4 regions of the Paenibacillus sp. P46E genome follow, and region 3 is predicted to be linked to each of the others. Evidence: riboswitches for the same ligand, from Rfam matches in the RefSeq annotation. Region 3 holds a riboswitch; each other region holds the start of a gene.
What was found. Region 3 has a riboswitch for cobalamin ahead of A3849_RS00475 (energy-coupling factor ABC transporter permease). Riboswitches for the same ligand answer to the same signal wherever they lie in the genome.
Positions count from the first base shown of each region.

Region 1: linked by a shared signal. The riboswitch ahead of metE (5-methyltetrahydropteroyltriglutamate--homocysteine S-methyltransferase) and the one ahead of A3849_RS00475 (energy-coupling factor ABC transporter permease) in region 3 are both predicted to bind cobalamin.
Region 2: linked by a shared signal. The riboswitch ahead of A3849_RS02210 (anaerobic ribonucleoside triphosphate reductase) and the one ahead of A3849_RS00475 (energy-coupling factor ABC transporter permease) in region 3 are both predicted to bind cobalamin.
Region 4: linked by a shared signal. The riboswitch ahead of A3849_RS07900 (S-layer homology domain-containing protein) and the one ahead of A3849_RS00475 (energy-coupling factor ABC transporter permease) in region 3 are both predicted to bind cobalamin.

Region 1 is NZ_LVYZ01000028.1:97,999-103,275, reverse strand. Features, by position in the region: gene A3849_RS06985 (DUF4349 domain-containing protein) at 1-627, opposite strand, end outside; gene A3849_RS06980 (DUF1540 domain-containing protein) at 977-1,129, shown strand; gene metE (5-methyltetrahydropteroyltriglutamate--homocysteine S-methyltransferase) at 1,202-3,490, opposite strand; cobalamin riboswitch at 3,636-3,849, opposite strand; gene A3849_RS06970 (undecaprenyl-diphosphate phosphatase) at 4,052-4,912, opposite strand; gene A3849_RS06965 (DedA family protein) at 5,068-5,277, opposite strand, start outside.
Region 2 is NZ_LVYZ01000002.1:190,780-196,056, forward strand. Features, by position in the region: gene A3849_RS02200 (MTH1187 family thiamine-binding protein) at 1-63, opposite strand, end outside; cobalamin riboswitch at 360-591, shown strand; gene A3849_RS02210 (anaerobic ribonucleoside triphosphate reductase) at 902-2,887, shown strand; gene nrdG (anaerobic ribonucleoside-triphosphate reductase activating protein) at 2,884-3,399, shown strand; gene A3849_RS02220 (ribonucleoside-diphosphate reductase subunit alpha) at 3,516-5,277, shown strand, end outside.
Region 3 is NZ_LVYZ01000001.1:106,814-112,090, reverse strand. Features, by position in the region: gene cbiQ (cobalt ECF transporter T component CbiQ) at 1-659, opposite strand, end outside; gene A3849_RS00480 (energy-coupling factor ABC transporter substrate-binding protein) at 652-957, opposite strand; gene A3849_RS00475 (energy-coupling factor ABC transporter permease) at 954-1,721, opposite strand; cobalamin riboswitch at 1,920-2,111, opposite strand; gene A3849_RS00470 (ArsR/SmtB family transcription factor) at 2,237-3,175, shown strand; gene A3849_RS00465 (DUF6171 family protein) at 3,339-3,614, opposite strand; gene A3849_RS00460 (alpha-N-arabinofuranosidase) at 3,628-5,124, opposite strand.
Region 4 is NZ_LVYZ01000030.1:16,196-21,472, reverse strand. Features, by position in the region: gene A3849_RS07905 (GAP1-N2 domain-containing protein) at 1-91, shown strand, start outside; cobalamin riboswitch at 869-1,072, shown strand; gene A3849_RS07900 (S-layer homology domain-containing protein) at 1,256-5,277, shown strand, end outside.

The DNA of each region.
Region 1 (5,277 bases), on a different contig from region 3:
GAGGCGCGACCCCAAATCCACATATTCCTCTGAAACGTCCTGACCCTGGATTTTATGCTGAAGCTTCACGTTTTTGATCTTTTCCAAATGGTCCAGAAAGGAAGAAAATCCCGAAGCAGGCACCTTCAGAATAAAGGCTCCGCCATGCTCATATTCGGAGGTATTCTCCGAAAATTCAACAATATAGCCTTCTGCAAGCGTCACCATATTGCGCACTTCTGTCTGCGCTTTAGCATAGTCCGTTACTTCCATCGTTAGGCTGGCGTGATAGATCAGCTTTTTGTTCAGTCCTGCCACAACATCGCTTCCCGTAAAACCGGCTGTTCCTCCAGCTGCACGCGCTGCATCCGTGTTGCTCACTGCTGAGCTTCCTCCGCCAGCCTTGTCTCCCTCAGCCGCAGGAGCTTCAGCTGCAGCCGACACTGCTTGATCCTTCGGTGCAGCATTCGCTGAAGTGTTCTGGTCTGCTGCGCCGTCGAAGCCTTCTGCCGTGCTGGAATTGTCTGCCTTCATCTCCGACCGGCTTGCAGAATCATTATTGCTTCCAGCCCCGCACCCTGTCAAAACGATAGCAAACACTATTAGTCCCAATACATAATACAGATAATGCAGACCCCTTTTTTGCATGCCCATTCCTCCAAAAGTGTAGTGGAATTTCCGCTTCTTTTGTACAGATTGCTGCCAGCGAAGAGCTTTTTGTCTGTAGGCATCTTTCGCGTTAAAGTCTTTGACGTTCCAAAAGCTGGAAGGTTGCAGGAATTCGGTAAATTTTCCATTTAATTAGCCGTTATCTTTGTTTGCGAGCGTTTACATTATTTGCTGCAATGAAGTTGTCTTTATAAGGAAGGTAACACCAAAAACCCTATATTCACAAGGAATAAGGGTTAGGTTCTGCTCGGACAAGCTCCACCTTGCCGATCAGTCTATTATTCATTTCGAACGCCGCCATTTCACGACAAAGGGAGGTGAGACCCTCATGGCAAAAGACGTAAAGTGCGCAGTCAACTCCTGTACGTACTGGGCTGAAGAAGACAAATGTAACGCCGAATCCATCTTCGTTGCCTACCACAGCTCGAAGCAGCCTTCACAAGCTGAAGAAACAGACTGTAAAACCTTTGAAAGCAAATAAGTTAAGGTTAGAAGGGACCCTCCACGGTTCCTTCTTTTCTTTTTTCTATTCTAGCAAGATTGAGAATGATTATCAAGCGTTTTTCTTCCGCACATTACCTGCAGCCAGAACCATGTTGCGAAGTGCCGCCTCCGTCTCCTCCCAGCCGCGTGTCTTCAGCCCGCAGTCTGGATTAATCCAGAATTGTCCGGCATCCAGTACACGCAGTGCGCGCTCAATATTCTGCGTCATCTCCTCTACTTCCGGAACACGGGGACTATGGATATCATAGACGCCCAGTCCAATGCCTTTATCATAATCATGATCTTCAAAAGCAGTAATCAGCTCCCCATGGCTGCGGGAAGTCTCAATGGAGATCACATCCGCATCCATAGCCGAGATCGCCCCGATCATGTCATTAAATTCGCTGTAGCACATATGTGTATGAACCTGCGTGGTGTCCTTCACATGGTTCGTGGCTACCCGGAAGGACCGTACAGCCCAATTCAAATAATACTCATGATCTTCCGCCTTCAGCGGCAGTCCTTCGCGGATAGCCGGCTCATCCACCTGAATCATCTCAATTCCGGCATCCTCCAGCGCCTGAACCTCGTAACGGAGAGCAAGGGCAATCTGCTTCGCAACCTCTTCGCGGCTGAGGTCATCACGTACAAAGGACCAGTTCAGGATAGTTACCGGTCCGGTCAGCATCCCTTTTACCGGCAGCTTCGTCAGAGACTGGGCATAGACACTTTCTTTGACGGTCATCGGCTGGATAAAAGCGACATCCGCGTAAATCACCGGTGGCTTCACGCAGCGCGAGCCATAGGATTGCACCCAGCCATTCTGGGTGAACAGATAGCCACCCAGTTTCTCCCCGAAGAACTCCACCATATCCGTCCGCTCAAATTCACCATGTACCAGCACATCCAGACCAAGCTCCTCCTGAAGTGTAATTGCCTCGGCGATTTGGCGGCGGACGAACGTATCATAGCGCTCCTCATTCCACACCCCTTTGCGCCATTTGAGTCGCGCCTGGCGGACCTCAGCCGTCTGCGGAAAGCTGCCGATAGTTGTTGTCGGCAGTAGGGGCAAACGCCATTTCTCCTGCTGCAGCTGCACTCGCTCTGCGAACGGCAGGCTCCGGCTGTCCTGAAGTTCGTCCAGACGGCGGACCTGCTCGGCCACATCCCGGCGGCCGCGTTCAGGAAGTGCACGGAAGACGGCCAGCGCTTCCCGGCTCTCTGCAAGCCCCGCCTCGGCCGTTCCGTTGTCACCGCCTGCGGCTGCGGCGAGCAGCCGAAGCTCTGCCAGCTTTTCGTCGGCGAAGGCCAGCGCCTGCTTCACTGCAGGCTTCAGCTTCCCTTCGCTCTGCACCGTTACCGGCACATGGAGCAGGCTGGAGGATGGCTGAAGAATCAGCCGGTCCAGCGGCACATGAAGAGCCAGCTTCTCAATCAATCCAAGCTTGGTATCAGGGTCTGCACGCCAGATACTGCGTCCGTCGATAATGCCAGCGCCCAGCCATTTATCTTCCGGCCAGCCAAGTCGTCCGATCGCCTCCAGATTCGTGCCGCCATCATGGACGAAGTCAAGGCCAATGGCCTGTACCGGCAATTCAAGCAATGCTTCCAAGGGTTCAGCCGCTTCAAAATAAGTCTGCAGAATCAGACTCAAGCCGGGGACTGCAGCGGAAATCTCGCTATAAATGGTCTTCAGCAAGGCAATATCTTCCGCGTTCAATCCAATAACGATGGCTGGTTCGTCGATCTGCACCCAGGCTACACCTTCCTGCTGAAGCTCCTGCAGCAGCTGAATATAAGCCGGCAGGAAACGGTCGGCAACCTCCCCGATGTCCGCAGCCGGAAATCCCTTGGACAGCTTGAGAAAGGTATAAAGTCCCACGATAACCGGCTTGCCTTCAATGCCAGCCTGCGCTTTGGCGAAGCGATAGGCGGCCAGCGGTTTATTCTCAGTCAGCCGGGGTGTAAGGCTGCCGATCTCCGGCACGATATAATGGTAATTCGTATTGAACCATTTGGTCATCTCGCAGGCCGGGGCGGCCGCATTGCCGCGGGCCATGGCGAAATATAGATCAAGCGGGACAGCCCCGCCGTCATAATCATACCGTGGCGGCACAATGCCGAACATAACGGCTGTGTCCAGCACATGATCGTAGAAGGTGAAATCATTCACCGGGATCAGGTCAATACCGGCCTGTTGCTGCGACCGCAGGTGCTGAAGCTGAATGTCCGCCATTTCAGCACGGAACTCCTGCTCGCCAATTTTACCGGCCCAGTACGCTTCCAGCGTTTTTTTCCATTCACGGTTTTTGCCGATTCTCGGGTATCCCAGATTGCTGGTGATCAATTTAGTTGTCATTGAAATCTGCTCCTCATCTGTTCGCTATTTGTTGTATATCCTTATAAAAAGACGCCTCTCCCGAAAAATAAGCCACAGGGAAAGACGCCCATTGATCTTCTAAATGGAATAACGTCCGAACACCTCCCTATCTTCCGTAGGTACTGCAGTGCTTCAGAGTCAGGCAGGTCTCCTGGCTAGCGGAGTCATCGTTCTTCAGCAAGTCTTCCCGGCTGGATCTACCTGTCTGCCAGTGACACATTAAGCTGGAACTCTTCCGTTACAGTGGCGGGACCGCGTCGGTTTCGAGCCGAACTTCCCTATTAAGCTGGACAAAAGCTACATTCACTCCGTCCGGCACCTGTCTCCTATATTCGCTTTTCAAAACTTCATCCTTTAATCTGATGCCATCATACTGTACCTTTTTTGCCATCCGCAACAGATTCCGGCGATTTCAGCTATACACATTCGCTATAGCAAAACAGCTTTTTGCCCGATTTGGCATCTGAATCTTGATCAGTGCTCATGACAAAAAGGCGATACCCTCCAAGGAAGGCACCGCCCGCATTATTCTTTTCTATTCTAGAACCATACCAGATAGACCACTGCAGCAAGAACAATCCGGTAGATTGCAAACGGCAGCAGCTTAATGCGGTTGATCAGCTTCAGGAAGAAACGCATGGACAGCAGTGCGAACAGAAATGCGCTGATGAACCCGGCGATAAAGAACGGCAGTGCATCGAGAGTGAAATACTGCCAGTTCTTCAGCAGTGAAATCAGGCTGGCTCCAGCCATAATCGGCACCGCCATAATGAAGGTGAAGTCGGCCGCGGCACGGTGGCTCATTCCGAGCAGTACACCACCGGAGATCGTTGATCCCGAACGGGAGAACCCCGGCCATAGCGAGAAACACTGGATCAGACCGACCGATAGCGCCTGCCTATATGTAATTTGGTCGACACTCTCCGTTTTGATCTTTTTGGGGGCGAAAAGGTCTGCGCAGATCATTAGAATCGCTCCGACGACCAGACCAATCAGCACCGTTGAGGTCGAAAACAGATGCTCATCAATATAATCCTCGAACAGAAAGCCGAGCACTCCGGCAGGGATAAGACCCACAAGCACTTGTGCCAGCTTCAGCCGTCCCGCGGTCTCCACTGCCGGCTGTCCTTCCGGCACCGCTGTCAGCTCTTTGCGGCTGAACCGTTTCAGACCCAGAAGATCGATGAACCGGTTGCGGAAAATCACCACCACAGCCAGGATCGAGCCCAGCTGAATCACTACCTTGAACGTATTCGCTGTGTATTTCCCGAGAAATTCCTGCGATTTCAGCCACATATCATCGACAATAATCATATGACCCGTGGAGGATACCGGAGCAAATTCAGTCAAACCTTCAACAATACCTAATATGATTGCTTTAATTATAGTCAAAAGCTCCATGTAATCTCCTCCTAAAAGTTTTGTGAGCATCACATCTATGAAATCACTTCGTTCAAAACTTGCTTCGGAAGCATAAACTTAGTTTTGTGAGCATCGCATCTATGAAATCACTTCGTTCAAAACTTGCTTCGGAAGCATAGAATTCGTTGGTGTTGTTACCCGCGGGCTTTGCCGGCGGTACGTCGTTTACGCAAATACAACAGTCCCAGCACGAGAATTCCTCCGGCAATCAGGGCGTAGACCACGCTGGAATAAGCCTCTATATACCCTCCAATATCCTCCCAGGACTCTCCTAGCGCAGCACCCAGCAGGATCAGCAGTGTATTCCAGCCCAGTGTACCGATCGTCGTAAACAACATAAAAAG
Region 2 (5,277 bases), on a different contig from region 3:
GTAGCTGCTGAGACTGGTACTGCCTGTACCAATCGGTATTACGGTTACTTCACCAATCGCCATTCTGAAATCCCTCCTATATAAGCTTCGTTATATAAGTCTCCAGTCCCCTCTATTGTAGCAACTCCCGCCTCCCCCCACAAATCACCCCTAATATGGGGACAATTTATGAACTGGAATCGCCAAAATTTACACACAAGTTGTGGATTACCTGTGGATGAACTGTGGACGAATACTGCGTTATCTGTGGATGGGCTGTGGATCATTTGTGAGTAAACGGGCAGAACCCGCCCCCGGCGCGGACTCGCAAAAAAATGTTTACAAACACAAGATATTGGGTTATTTTTATCTAGCGACAACAAAATATAGTGGAAACAGGTGCTTTGCTCTCTCACGAGGGATGAAGCTTAATAGGGAAACGCGGTGCAAATCCGCTGTGGTCCCGCCACTGTAACCGGATGTTCTGCAGGCTTCCACAAGCCCTGCGGAGCAGTATCTGGAGGCTCACGCCACTGAGGGCATTGCCCCTTGGGAAGGCGCCTCACAGGATTCACCGGAAGCCAGGAGACCTGCCTGTTTCCGGACACCATCATTTACGCCTGCGAGGAACAGGAGAGGTGTCCGCATGCGGCCTGCACAAGCAGATTTAGCCTTCCCCCCAGGATGGGAAGCAAGGCTGCCGATACCTGAATGCGATAAGCCTTATCGCACTCAGGTATCGGCTTCTGCGGGAAAGCTTCTTTCCATGGAGACCATCCGTAAATATCCGGTTTCGGTTATTTGCGTTACGCATCCGGGCATTTTCCGCCGTCCTCGGCGGGAGATGCTTTTTTAAGGTTTAAAACGGTTGCCTCACTACAATTAGAACATGTTTCATATACCGAGAGGAGAGAGCTATACAATGACGCTGCTGGAGAAACGGTACAACGGTGAACAAGCTGCACAGGAGGATCTATTAGAGGAAGTCATCCATTTGGGACGCGATATTATCGACAGCCGGGATTTGGATCTGCTGCGCGAGAATGCCAATTTGAACGGAGAGAGCTTCTCCGGCAAAATGAGCAAGTTCGGCAGTGAATATTCCAAATGGTATGCCCGCAACTTCACAATGCCGCCGCAACTGGTACAGGCTACCCTTGATAACGTAGTGTATGTCCACGATCTGGACCAATACGCGATCGGAACCACCAACTGCATCTTCATCCCGTTTGAACGGCTTCTCCGCGAAGGCTTCAACACTGGCAACGGCAGCGTGCGTCCTCCCAACTCGATCATGACTGCAATGTCGCTCGTAGCGATTATTTTCCAGTCTCAGCAAAATGCCCAATACGGCGGCGTATCCGCCAACAAGCTGGATTATGACCTGGCCCCTTATGTGACCAAGTCCTTTGCCAAACTGTTCCGCAAGGGACTCGAATATTTCGAAGAAGGACAAGCCGGAGAGCATCTTGGCGAAGTCACTATGAGCCGCAGCGATCTGGCAGAGCTGTATCCGCGGGCCTTCCGCTTTGCCTTAAAAGAAACGGAGAGCGAAACGCTGCAGGCGGCAGAGAGCATGATACATAACCTGAATACGATGTCCAGCCGCTCGGGCGGCCAGATTCCTTTTACCAGCATCAACTACGGCACGTGCACCTCGCCGGAAGGCCAGCTCGTGATCAGCTCACTGCTGACCGCAACGATGAACGGACTCGGCAGCGGCGAAACACCGGTATTTCCAATCCAGATCTTCAAATGCAAGCAGGGCGTGAACCAGCAGCAGGGCGATCCGAACTATCACTTGTTCCTCAAAGCTGCCGAATGCTCTGCCCGCAGACTGTACCCGAACTTTGCCAATCTGGATGCGCCGCTTAACATGCAATATTATGATCCGGCAGACCCGGATACTGAATTTGCAACCATGGGCTGCCGCACCCGGGTGCTGGGCGACCGCTTCGGACGCAACCACTGCTCCGGCAAAGGCAACCTGTCCTTCAATACGCTCAATCTCGTGCGGCTGGGATTGGAATACGGCACCGCCACAGGACGCCGGCTTGCCGCCGACGAGAAAGGCTTCTATGACGACCTGAACCATTATATGGACATCGCTCTGGAAGGCTTGCTCCACCGCTTCCGCATCCAGGCTTCCCAGAAGGCCAAAGCCTCTGACTTCATGATGCGCGAAGGTGTCTGGGAGGGCGGCCAGGACCTGGCTCCCGAGGATTCGGTTGGCGAACTGCTGAAGCACGGCAGTCTGTCGATTGGCTTCATCGGCATGGCGGAGTGCATGAAGGCTATGTACGGCAAGCATCATGGTGAGGACATGGAGATCCATGCCAAGGCGCTTGCTATTGTCCGCCACATGCGGGAATACTGCGACCGTAAGAGCGAGGAACTGAACCTCAACATCACCCTGTTCGCCACACCTGCTGAAGGGCTGTCCGGCAAGTTCACTAAGGTGGACCGTAAAGTACTGGGCTCCATTCCGGGTATCACCAACCGCGAATACTATACGAACTCTTTCCACATCCCGGTCTACCATGAGCTGAGCGCTGCGCAGAAAATCAGCCTGGAAGCACCGTTCCATGAATACTGCAATGCGGGTGCAATCTCTTATGTGGAGCTGAATGGTAATGCTCGCAGCAACCCGGCAGCTTTTGTCAAGATTATCCGTTACGCGCTGGAACAGCAAGTCAGCTATTTCAGCATCAACCATCCGGTGGACCGCTGCTCGAACTGCGGCTACGAAGGCGTGATTGGCACCAATTGCCCTTCCTGCGACGCGCATGAGAACGATGTGCATATCCGCCGTCTACGCCGGGTAACCGGCTACCTGACCGGCGACTATCAAACCCGCTTCAATGCCGCCAAGCAAGCCGAAGTAAGGGACCGCGTTAAGCATCTATGAACATATGCGGCTACTACCCGGAATCGATCAATGAAGGAGAAGGCATGCGGGCCGTCCTTTTCCTCAGCGGCTGCCGTCACCGCTGCCCAGGCTGCTTTAATCCCAAGACTTGGAACTTCAATTTCGGCGAGCCGTTCACCCTGGAGCGTCAACGGGAGATCATTGCCGAAATAGCCGCGAATCCGCTGCTGGACGGATTGACACTGGCAGGCGGCGACCCTTTTTTCTCGGCAGAGGAGGCTGCGGGCTTCATTCAGGAGCTGCGCAGCGTGCTGCCGGAGTATCCCGTCTGGATTTACACCGGCTATACCTATGAAGAGCTTATAGTGACACCCGACTCACCCGAATGGAACCTGCTGGCCCTGTGCCAGGTCGTGATCGACGGACGTTTTGTGGAAGAGCTCAAAGACACCACCCTTCCCTACCGGGGAAGCAGCAACCAGCGCATTATTGATATTCAGGCCAGTCTCGCCGGTACGGAAATCGTACATTGGGAGCCGGCTGCCTTATAAATTCAGTTAACTTTCAAAGAGCAGGCCAAGCCTCGGAGCGGGCCGCTCTCTGCGCTTATATACTTCAATTTGTGATATTGAAAATTAAACCCAAAAATGAAAGGATGGTTGAACTTATGCCACAGCTCGTAGTGAAACCCGATAACCGCCAACTGGCTTTTGACGAAATCCGCATTTCCGTGTACGCCGACCGTATCCTGAACGGCCTTGATCAATTAAGCAAGGAAACTCTGATCCGTGGAGTGCAGTCTAAGCTGCGCCGTGATGAGGTCAGCGGAGAAGAGATCAGCAATGCTTTTACGATGAGTGCCCTTGAACTGGTTACCAAAGAGGAGCCGGACTGGAAGTTCGCTGCTGCGCGTTCACTGCTAACCTCCCTGTACAAGAAAGCTGCCGTCAACCGCCGCTACAAAGCTTACCCGGAAGAGCCTTACGGCGAGCTGTACCCGCTGATTACCGATCTCGTGAAGAAAGGCATCTACCGTGAAGAACTGCTGTCCCACTACACCAAGGAGCAGATTGAGGAACTGGGCAGCTGCATCGATTACACGCGCGACCTGCTGTTCGATTACATCGGCCTGCTAACCCTGTCGGACCGTTATCTGGCGCATGACTTTGACGGCCGCGTAATGGAGCTTCCACAGGAGCGTTATATGATTATCGCGATGTTCCTCATGCACACAGAGCCGGTAGAGAAACGTCTGGATCTGGTCAAAGAAGCCTACTGGGCCATGAGCAACATTTACATGACCGCTGCCACACCTACCATGTCTAATGCGGGTAAAAAGGTCGCCGGACAGCTCTCCAGCTGCTTCATCGACACCGTGGACGACTCGCTCGAAGGCATTTTCGACTCCAATACCGATGTGGCCCGGCTAAGTAAAATGGGCGGAGGCATCGGCGTCTACCTCGGCAAGGTGCGGGCCCGAGGCTCCGATATCCGCGGCCACAAGAACACCAGCTCCGGCGTCATTCCATGGATCCGCCAGCTGAACAATACCGCAGTCAGCGTAGACCAGCTTGGCACACGTAAAGGCGCTGTCGCCGTCTACCTTGATGTTTTCCATAAAGATATTCTTGCCTTCCTCGACCTGAAGCTGAACAACGGTGATGAGCGGATGCGTGCGCATGATGTGTTCCATGGCGTCTGCCTGCCGGACCTGTTCATGGAGGCTGTCGAAGCACGAGGCCACTGGAACCTCTTCTGCCCGCATGAAGTGAAGAAGGTGATGGGCTGGAAGGATGACCGCGGTCGCGCGCTGGGTCTCGAGGATTTCTATGACGAGAAGCTTGGACAAGGTGCTTTCCGTGAAAAGTATGCCGAAGCCACCGCCAATCTGGAGCTGTCCCGCATCACGGTTCCGGCCATCGACATCATGAAGCGGATTATGAAATCGCAGCTGGAAACCGGCACCCCGTATATGTTCTACCGTGATACGGTGAACCGCACCAATCCCAACCGGCACCAGGGGATGGTCTTCTCCTCCAACCTGTGCACGGAAATCATGCAGAATCAATCGGCAACCGTTATCGAGAGTGAAGAACTGGTTACCAAGGACGGCCAGACCCGGATCGTCATCTCGAAGGTTCCCGGAGACTTCGTAGTCTGCAACCTGAATTCCATCCACCTGGCCCGCGCGATTCCGGCCGGAGTGCTGGAGCGGCTGATACCGATTCAGGTCCGCATGCTCGACAATGTCATCGACATCAACAATATTGAAGTGCTGCAGGCTCAGTACACGAACAGCCAATACCGTGCGGTAGGCCTCGGCACCTTCGGCCTGCATCACCTGCTGGCGCTGAAGGGCATCCGCTGGGAATCCGACGAAGCCGTGGAATATAACAATCATCTATATGAGCACATTAACTATCTGCTTG
Region 3 (5,277 bases):
GTTGCCAGCCCCTGCGACAGCCCATAGTACCGGTGCATGGTGTTAGCGAACAGTGAAGCTGCCATACTTGCAACCTCCCGCAGCTTCGCCCTGAAGCCCCTTTGACCGCCGCGCAGGCGCCTGGCCAGAAGCAGTCCATGGGCTGTGTCATCCAGCAGGAACAGGAAGCGGTACATAATCAGCATCAGTTCCAGCACAAGCTGCGGCATCCGCAGCCGGCGGAGTACCTGCAGCAGCTCGCCGAACGGTGTCGTCAGTATAATGAACAGGCAGCAGGCCAGGCAGGCTGACACCCGGGCCAGCAGCAGCACAGCCCGCATTCCCCCTGCCGGGGTCATGTACAGAACCCGGGACATGCCTGGAATCTGCAGATACCAAGAAGCCTCTCCGGCAGCCGGATGACCGAACTCCACCAGCAATGCCGGCAGGCTGAGGCCGAAGAACAACAATGCTGTGCCGACAAGAAGGCCATAAGCGCGCGGAGGGATTTTGGCGTAGAGAAGACACCACCGCATCATCCAGAGTGCAATAAGTATCTGAAGCGCCGGATGCAGCACATAAGCGAGTATGAACATAACGGCCGCAAAAAGGCTCTTCCACATCGGGGACAGCTGCCCCAGGGCATTGCTGCAGGATAACGCATCCACTCTTCTAATCATTCAGCTTCTGCCGGTTCTGCTGGTTCTGCCGGTCCTGTCTTCCTCTCAAGAGACCCAGTGTATAGCCGATCACTCCTGCACCAAGGGCCGCCTGCAGCGCGAACAGCATGCTCTCCGTCTCACCCGGCAGCTCGGCCAGCGGCTTGAACCAGGGCTTGTATGTGGGATCAATCTCCGTGATTGCACTCTCGGCCGCGTCATCGGCTCCGCCGAAATCCCCGTTCACGAACAGAAGCGGCAGGACCACCAGCAGAATCACTGCGAGCAGCATCAACAGGTTTCTCCATTTGTTCTTCACCGTTCGCCGCCTCCCCCGGCTGCACGTTTGAACAGTGACAGCTCCTGCGGACTGTAAGCCTTCAGCCAGTTCCAGAGCAGTACGGTTAAGAGTCCTTCACTGACTGCCAGCGGAATCTGGGTCACGGCAAATATACCGCCAAATTTAGCAAAGGAAGCCAGCACGCCGCCATTTGCCGACGGAAAAGCCACCGCAAGCTGAAAGGAAGTGACGACATAGGTCATCAAATCCGCTACCGCAGCCGCACAGAACACCGCCAGCTTTTCCCGTCCATTCAGTTTCATAATCAGCCTATAGGCCGCATAACCGGCAAAAGGTCCGGCCACCGCCATGGAGAAGGCGTTCGCTCCAAGTGTAGTAATCCCTCCGTGCGCCAGCAGCAGTGCCTGGAACAACAGTACAACCGATCCGATCACACTCATCGGTAGCGGCCCCAGCATCACAGCGCCAAGTCCCGTCCCTGTAGGATGGGAGCTGCTTCCGGTTACCGACGGCATTTTGAGGGCGGACAGTACGAATGTGAAGGCACCCGATAGACCCATCAGCAGCTTCAGCTCGGGATTGTCCCGGGTGATTCGGGTAAGCTTACGGATTCCCAGCAAAAAGAATGGCAGAAAGGCTGCCCACCAGAACAACGCCCAGCCTACCGGTAAAAAACCTTCCATAATGTGCATCGCTTCAGCTGTGCCCGGTTCATTCAGCAACAAATAAACGGCAAATACACAGACCAAAGCTGCAAAACGCCAAAAACTGCGTTTGTGCATTCAAAAACCTCCATCCTTAATTTTCATAGGCATGAAACATATACACTCTTACCTTTCAAACCAAAAACTCCCGCCCGGAGTGGGTGGGAGTTATATGTACGTGTTCAGATCACAAAGAGAAGGCTGCTCCGCCGCCAAAACAAGCAGCGCACCCCCTTCTGATCATCCGTTCGTACACCGCTCCTATCCGCGTAGAGTCGTGTGTGCGCAAACAAGGTAGGTCTCCTGGCTCGGGATCACAGCATGGCTTTCGTCTTCCCCGGAGCTATCACCGAGTGACCTTTTGAAAGCCGGCTCTTCCTTACAGTGGCGGGACCGCTCGGGAGTTGCACCCGATTCCCTGTTATCCCTTGATATACAATCAAAGGCACCTTGTTTCGTCGCTGATTCATCCTGTACATCATAGCGGACATCCCTCACAGATGTCTGTGATAAAAGTGCTGCCGTGGAAAGCTTGTAAGAATGTCACTTGAGTAATATAATTATTAACTATAATCCTGAATCGGAGGCTGTTCATGAAACTTGATCTTACTGAAGAATCCCTGCCGGTGTACGAAGCATTATCCAGCTCTGTGCGCCTGCATATGCTCCGTCTGCTCGCCGTTCAGCCCATGAATGTCAAGGAATTAGCCGGATCGGTCAAACTCAGCAGTGCGATCATGACCATGCATGTGCGTAAGCTGGAAGCCGCCGGGCTGATCCGCACCCATATGGCTCCCGGACGGAGCGGCCTGCAGAAAATCTGTACGATTGACGTGGACCATGCTGAGATTCTTTTCCCGGGCCAAGACAAAATAGAGCGTAAATGCCACCGGAAAGAGATTCCAGTCGGGCATTATTCCAATTTCCAGATCGAACCAACCTGCGGACTGGCTACCACTGAGCAAATCATCGGCAACTTTGACGATCCGCGTTATTTCTGGGATCTGGAGCGGATGAATGCCGGTATTCTCTGGTTTGGCAAGGGGTATGTTGAATATAAAATCCCCAACTTTCTACTGTCCAGCCAGCAGCCGGAGGAACTGGTTATTACGATGGAGATTGCCTCAGAAGCGCCGTCCATCAATAACAATTGGCCTTCGGACATCACCTTTACCCTGAACGGTCACAAACTGGGCTATTGGACCAGTCCCGGCGATTACGGAGACAGACAGGGCAAATATACCCCCTCCTGGTGGCCCGCACTCACCAATCAATACGGATTGCTCAAGCAGCTGAGGGTTACGCCCAAGGGTACTTTTATGGATGGTCATAAACTGTCCGAAGTTACGCTTGACCAGGTGGGCATTCGCAGCAAACAATGGACGTTCATGCTTTCGGTGGAAGAGGACGCCGAGCATATCGGGGGTCTTACCCTGTTCGGCAAAGGATTTGGCAATTATAACGAAGATATGCTGGTTGATCTATACTATACAGATATGCCGGATAGCAGTGAGGCGGCCGGATCTGCTTAAGCCCGCTTATACGTGAGTGAACAAAAACAAGAACAAGAACAAAAACAAGAACCCCCGAATTCCACAGTTTACCAAACTGATGGAATTCGGGGGTTTTGGGTTCAGTCATATTCATGCGATGCTGTATTCTAGACAGCCTGGCCTGACAACCTCTGTACCGTGTCTATTCATTAACAGGCTGCCATAGACCGCCGCCGGGAAGCGGACAGCCGCGTGCTTTCAGCCGGGCCACAACCGGTATGATGCAGCCGCAGGCCGTGCAGGTTACACCATCCTGCAGTTTGGGGCAGGTCCTGCATATGGCGACCCGCTCTGTATATACCTGATCTGAAGCGGTGTTGCCTTCATTGAACATCGATGACGCCAGTATACGGGCGATCTGGGCTTCTGTTACTTTATAATCATCCCGGCAGCCTTTGCAGGCAGTAGTTGTAGCCATAACAGTACTCCTTTTATGCGTTCGGTGTAATTTCCAGTACCGTTACCGACATCGCCGGCAGTTCCACAGTAAGCGTATCCCCTTCCAGCTTGAAGGCAGTGAACGGCTGCGGAGCAACCGCTTCCGGCTCACTGAATGAGTTATGGGCATCGATGGTAGCCCCGGCAAGCGTTGTACCGTTAATCTGTACCGCTTTACCGGCAAGTCCGCGCAACTCCAGCGGAAGTACAGCTGCGGCCGCATGATTCAGGTTGCACAGGCTGACATGAATGACACCTGCAGCTGTTACTGATGCCGAAGCGGATACTTCCGGAATCTCCTTACCGTCATAGCTGTAAGAACCACTGTCCAGCGTCAGATCAAGCAGTTCGGCGTCCTGATGCACCTTGTACATATTAAATACATGATAAGTCGGAGTCAGCAGCATTTTCTCGCCTTCGGTAAGAATGACGGCCTGCAGTACGTTAATCGTCTGGGCAATATTCGCCATCCGCACACGGTCGCTGTGCTTGTGGAAAATATTCAGTGTCAATCCGGCAACCAGCGCATCGCGGATCGAGTTCTGCTGATACAGGAAGCCCGGGTTCGTGCCCGGTTCCACATCATACCAGGTACCCCATTCATCGACGATCAGGTCGACTCTTTTCTCAGGATCGTATTTGTCCATAATCACGCTGTGGCGGGACACCAGTTCTTCCATGTGCAGCGCCTTTTCCAGTGTTGTGAAATATTCCGAAGTTTCAAAGCCGGTAGCCGCACCCTTATGCTCCCAAGTTGCACCGGGAACGGTATAGTAATGCAGTGTGATGGAGTCCATAAACTTGGCAGCTTCGCGCATCAACACTTCCATCCAGTGATAATCGTCCGAGTTCGGCCCGCAAGCGATCCGGTGAATCTTGTTGTCCCCGTAGTTGCGGACGTAGGTCTGGAACTGCCGGTACAGATCAGCATAAAACTCAGGACGCATATTGCCTCCGCAGCCCCAGTTTTCATTGCCTACACCAAAATACTTGACGGCCCAAGCTTCCTCGCGGCCATTCTTCGTACGCAGCTCAGCCATCGGAGATACGCCGTTAAAGGTCAGGTATTCTACCCATTCGGACATTTCCTGTACCGTTCCACTGCCTACATTACCGTTGATATAGGGCTCGCACTCCAGCATAGCGCACAGCTCCATGAACTCATGCGTTCCAAAGTGGTTGTTCTCTACGGTGCCGCCCCAATGAGTGTTGATCATCCGCTTGCGGCCTTCACGTTCCCCAATGCCATCCTTCCAGTGATATTCATCGGCAAAACACCCGCCCGGCCAGCGCAGCACCGGCACCTGGATCTCCTTAAGCGCTTTCACTACATCATTGCGGATACCCTTGGTATTCGGAATCGGTGAATCCTCTCCTACCCAGATCCCCTCATAAATACACCGTCCCAAATGCTCGGAAAAATGTCCATAAATGTTCCGGTTAATCGTTCCCTTGCGGATATCCGTGTTAAGCACTGCACGCTGAGCCATTCCAATGCCGCCTCTCTAAGATTAATATATTAGTTAATCACTTAATAAGTATATTAATATTATAGTAGCTTTGCTTCACATTCGTCAATAACAAAAAGCGCCTCCCTGCCGCTGGCGGCACAAGAAGCGCTATGTTACAAATTAACTATTTGG
Region 4 (5,277 bases), on a different contig from region 3:
GGCAGCAGACAGCACCCCGAGCGCCGGGGTGGACACTTCTTCAAGCGCTGAACCTTCGCCTAAGGCAACTGGTGATACGGACAGCGAATGATGCGTGGCAGTAGAATATGTTTTCAACACATTATCCTGAACAGCACGATTTGCCGAGAATATGGGGCGCGTGCAGTTCGGGATTTTTGCTGATTTATGGTGTATATGAGTTGAACCGGGGAAGTTCAATTCTTGAGCGGCATAAGAAGCGCATAGTGAACTTGGTGAAGTGGAAAAAGGTAAACTAATTAGCTGGAATTCTCTCTGCAAATGACTTTAGTTGGAGTTTGTACACCTGATTCAGACTCATTCACCCTATAACGCCGATTTCAGCCGGATTAATGATACTTTTTCCCACATAGGTTACTTCATGAACCAAGTGAGCTCTATTAGTGATACTTTTTCCCACAAACTAAGGAGAGTAGCTTTCTTCGGGGAAGCCTGAGTATATTCGTCCTGAAGTATAAATATGCTCGGAAATAACGGCAGAAATGCCGCTGTTACAGTTGCATTGACCGTTTTATTTGAAAGTGCCGTTGATTTGGCTTGTTGCTGAACAGGCAGGCATTGCCCCCTCTAGTTATTCATGGAGGGCAACGATCCTGCAAGCCGCTTACCTGCCGCTTACCTGCTGCCGATAAGCTGCCCACTTAGCTTTTTACAAGCGGGGGACTTTGGCGATGTGCTGTGTTTTTTCATTGTTACTGTGGGCAGGGGAGACTGGCTCTGACACCCGGCAGAAGGATTGTTGCAAGTTTGCGAACCTCCCAAGCCACTATGAAACAGCTTGTCTATAGACATACAAGGGAATACTGGATATGATTATGGATATTAAAATTTAATAGGTTATGGAGAAGGTGCCGGTTCTGCTTCACAGAATCAGAATCGGCTTAAAAGGGAAGCACGGTGCAAATCCGGCGCGGTCCCGCCACTGTAAATGCGGAGCGGCTCTTAGAGCGGCCACTGTCCGGTAGAAGGATGGGAAGGCCAAGAGCAGCAATGAGGCATAAGCCAGGAGACCTGCCTTTTTCGTGAACGTTTCTATTCTTCGTGGGGTAAGAATGCGGAACATATGCAGATGGATGGAGTCCGGAGCTTAGGAGCGCCGTAGCCTTCACTTTGTATTCTTCCGGGCCGCCCTGAACAAGGGTGGTCTTTATGTTGTTAAGGTTACCCCTGCAGTGCACTACAATCCACATTTCATTAAAAAGGAAAGAGGTTGACGATGAAGACATTGTATTCTGCCAAGTCCTTTGTACTTGGTCTGGTCTTATTACTGGTTATTTCGATTACAGGTACCGCTGTGGTTCCGGCGGGACAGGCTTTTGCTGCGGCAGGAGCCTCCGTTAACAAGGTAACGAATAGTGTTGCAGACGCTGTGTATGCGGCTGACCATGCTGCGGACGGAGAAGCAGTAGCGGCACTAACTTCAGCGGATTCCGGGGGACAGGTGACGGTCTCGCAGGCAACGTATACAGCTGCTGAATATGTTATTAGCGGCGGTGTGACTTCGGAGTGGCAGGCAATCGGCCTGGCCCAGGCGGGCTACCGGGTGCCGGAGAGCTATGCCCAGTCGCTTGCACAGAAGGTGCAGGCTGCGGGAGGCACCTTCCCGAATGTTACGGATTATGCGCGGATTGTACTTGCTGTGCGGGCGACCGGCGGGGATCCGGCGAACTTTGCCGGAAGCGGTTCGGGGGCAGGGTACAATCTGCTGGAGCGCATCTACAACAGTGACAAAATTAGCGGCCAGTCGCTGAATGCTCCGGTATATGCATTGCTGGCACTGGATTCCGGAAGCTATACACTTCCAGGGGATGCCAAATGGAATCAGACATCATTATTAAGCGAAATTCTATCTAAGCAAAACAGTGACGGCGGCTTCGCTCTGTTCCCGGGAGCGAGCGATCCGGATATGACGGCCATCGTCCTGACCGCACTCTCTGCTCATAAGAATGACCCGGCTGTTGCGACAGCCGGACAAAAAGCCGTAGCCTGGCTGGCTGCCAAACAGGATGCCAGCGGCGGTTATGGGGACAGCAGTGAAAGTGTGGCCCAGGCCATCATTGCCCTGTCTTCTTATGGCGTAGACCCCACCAGTGACGAGTTCACCAAGAACGAAGCAGATCTGATCAGCAGACTTCTGAGCTTCCGGTTGGAGAGTGGTGCCTTTGCCCATAATCAAGGCGGCAGTGCCAATGTGCTGGCCACGGAGCAGGGACTCCAGGCGCTGGTGGCTTACAGCTTGTTCAGCGGTGGAACGAACGGCAAACTGTATGACTTTTCCAAGCAGGCACCGCAGAATCCGTTAGTCTATGTGCCGCTCACGATCGAAGGCCCTGAGAAGACACTGGGCCAGGGCAGCGCATATGCAGGGAATGTACTCGAGGCGCTGGACAAAGTAGCTGCGGCAAATGGCCTGCCGGTTACGAACCCTTCCGGTAACTATGTTACGGGTATCGGCAGCATCTCTGCCGGGATCTACGGCGGGTATGATGGCTGGATGTATGCTGTTTCGCGCGGCGGTGAATGGGCAAGCGTCGATGTAGGCATGAAAGACTTCAAGCTGAAGGAGTCGGACAAGCTGCTGGTTTATTATGCCGGCAGCGATACACAGCTTGTAGATCAAGTAGCCCTTTCCAAGGTGCAGCCTAGAGAGGGTGAAGCTTTTAACGTCACGGTCACCCAAAAAACATGGGTATGGAATAATACCACAGCCACTTCCAGTCCGGTAACCTCAAGCGCTGCCGGGGTACAGGTGACGATTGGGGATCATACGGTCACAACAGATGCAAAAGGCATTGCAGCTTTTACCGGAGGAATTCCAGCAGGTGATTATACGCTTGCTGTGACCGGCTACGCTCCGGGGAAGGCCCCTGCAGTTGCGAAATATACGCAGCCTTTGAAGATCGCTCCCAAGAATGTAGCGGCTTATCTGTCGGTTGAAGGTCCACAGGGACCAGTCATCGACGGTACGCTGGAGGCGTATAATGCACTGGAAGCGCTGAAGAAACTCGCTGAGTCTGGGAATATTCCGCTGAAGATTACAGAATCCTCTTTTGGCAGCTATGTCTCGGCGATTAATGGAATAGAGAGCGGCACGTATAAGGGCTATTGGAGCTTTGCGGTGCAGCGGGGCGGCGAATGGATCTACCCGTCTGTAGGGATGGGGGATTACGTACTGGAGGTATCCGACCGGGTGCTGGTGTATTATGCCGGTGCGGATACCCAGGTGGTGGATAAGGTACAGGTCAGTCCAGCGCAACCTAAGCCGGGCGAGGCTTTTACCGTTACCGTGACGCAAAAAAAATGGGTGTGGAATTCAGCCACATTCAACAATGATCCGGTAACCTCCCCGGCGACGGGTGTACAGGTTACCATTGGCGGCAAATCCGTCACTACGGACAGTCAAGGCACAGCCAGCTTTAAGGACGGTCTGCCCGGCAAAATATACACACTAGCAGTAACCGGGTACGTTGCCGACAACACGCCAAAGATCGCCCGCCATGCACAATCCCTGAAAATATCCCAGAGCAATGTGACATCTTATCTGTCCATTGAAGGGCCGCAGGGGCCGGTAGCCGAAGGCACACTGGAGGCGTTCAACGCGTTTGACGCGCTGCTCCAACTGGCTGCTTCGGACCATATTCCACTGAATATTACGGAATCCTCTTTTGGCAGCTTTGTATGGGGTATCGATGGCATCAAGAATGGCACTTACAGCCCGAATGATTATTGGGGGTTTGCAGTATCGCGCGGCGGGGAGTGGATCTACCCCGAGGTAGGACTGAATGATTTTGTATTGCAGCAATCCGACCGGGTGCTGGTCTACTATACCGGTGACAACACGCATGTTGTCAATTCACTGTCAGTTGCTCCGGCGCAGCCGAAGCCGGGTGAAAAGTTCACCGTTACAGTAGCGCAGAAGCAGTGGGTCTGGAATAATACCACCTTCACCTCTGACCCGGTGGTAACGCCGGCAGCGGGTGTACAGGTTACCATTGGCGGTATAGCAGTAACTACTAATGACCAAGGTATCGCTGTCTTTGACAAAGGTCTGCCTGCGGGTGCGTACACGCTGGCCGTGACCGGCTATGTTGCCGACAGCACGCCGAAAATTGCCCGCTATACGCAAAAGCTGACCGTTACAGATCCGGCAGTTGTGCCTCAGCCGGCATCGGCAACGATCTCGGTTATCGGGGACAGTGCCAAAGGAACGATTCTGCCCAGCACGCAGGTGGTCTTGAACTCGGGGGAAACGGCATACAGCCTGCTGAAACGCCAATTGGGGGGCAAAGTGGAGGCCACGACCTCCGGCGGAAGCCTGTATGTGGTGTCTATCGACGGTCTCAAAGAATTTGACCGGGGACCCAAAAGCGGATGGCTCTATTACGTAAATGGTAAGGACCCTGGATTTAGTGCGGCTGATTATAAATTGAGTAATGGAGATGTGCTTGTCTGGTCCTACACGACAGATTATGAAACCACTTCTCCAGGCGCAGGCGGTCTCCCGGGAAGTACGGGAACCGTGGACATCACCACTGACAACACTCTTCCGCTGAATCAGGTGGGGCAGACAACAGCCGTTACGAACCTGAACGCGAGAATGACGGCGTCAGAAGCGGCGGCACTGAGCGGGAAATTCACGGCAAACTCTGCTGCCTTCGATCAGGAGGTTACCCCTGGTGCAGGTGCAGCCTTAAAGGACAGTGGCGGTGAAGTGCAACTGCTGATTCCGGCCGGTGCGGTTACCGGAACCGTGAAGATCAGCGTGCGGGAGAACAGCTCGTCCCGCAAGGAGCTGGTATCGGGGCTGTACACCTTCTCCCCGGATGGTACCAAATTTGTGAAGCCGGTCGACTTGTCCATTACGGTGCCTGTAACCGTCCTTAATCCAGCTAATCTGGCCTTGGCCTGGCTTGATCCTGCCACAGGCCGCTGGATTCCGGTTCCGTCGGTATTGGATGCCAAGACGGGGGTTCTCACCGGAAAGGTTAGCCACTTCACCGACTACGCAGTGGTTGACCGCAGCAAGTGGGAGCCAAAGCCAGAGCAGCTGAAAAGCGACATTGCTGCTACAGCGAAGGGCATAACAGCAATGGAAGAGCTTAGTGACTGGCAGGCTGTTGGGCTTGCCCGTTCAGGTCATGCGGTGCCTGCTGCTTATCTGGCAGGTGTGAAGGAGCAGCTGTCGGACAGTCAGGGGCAGCTCCGCAAGGTTACAGACTATGAGCGTCTAGTCTTGGG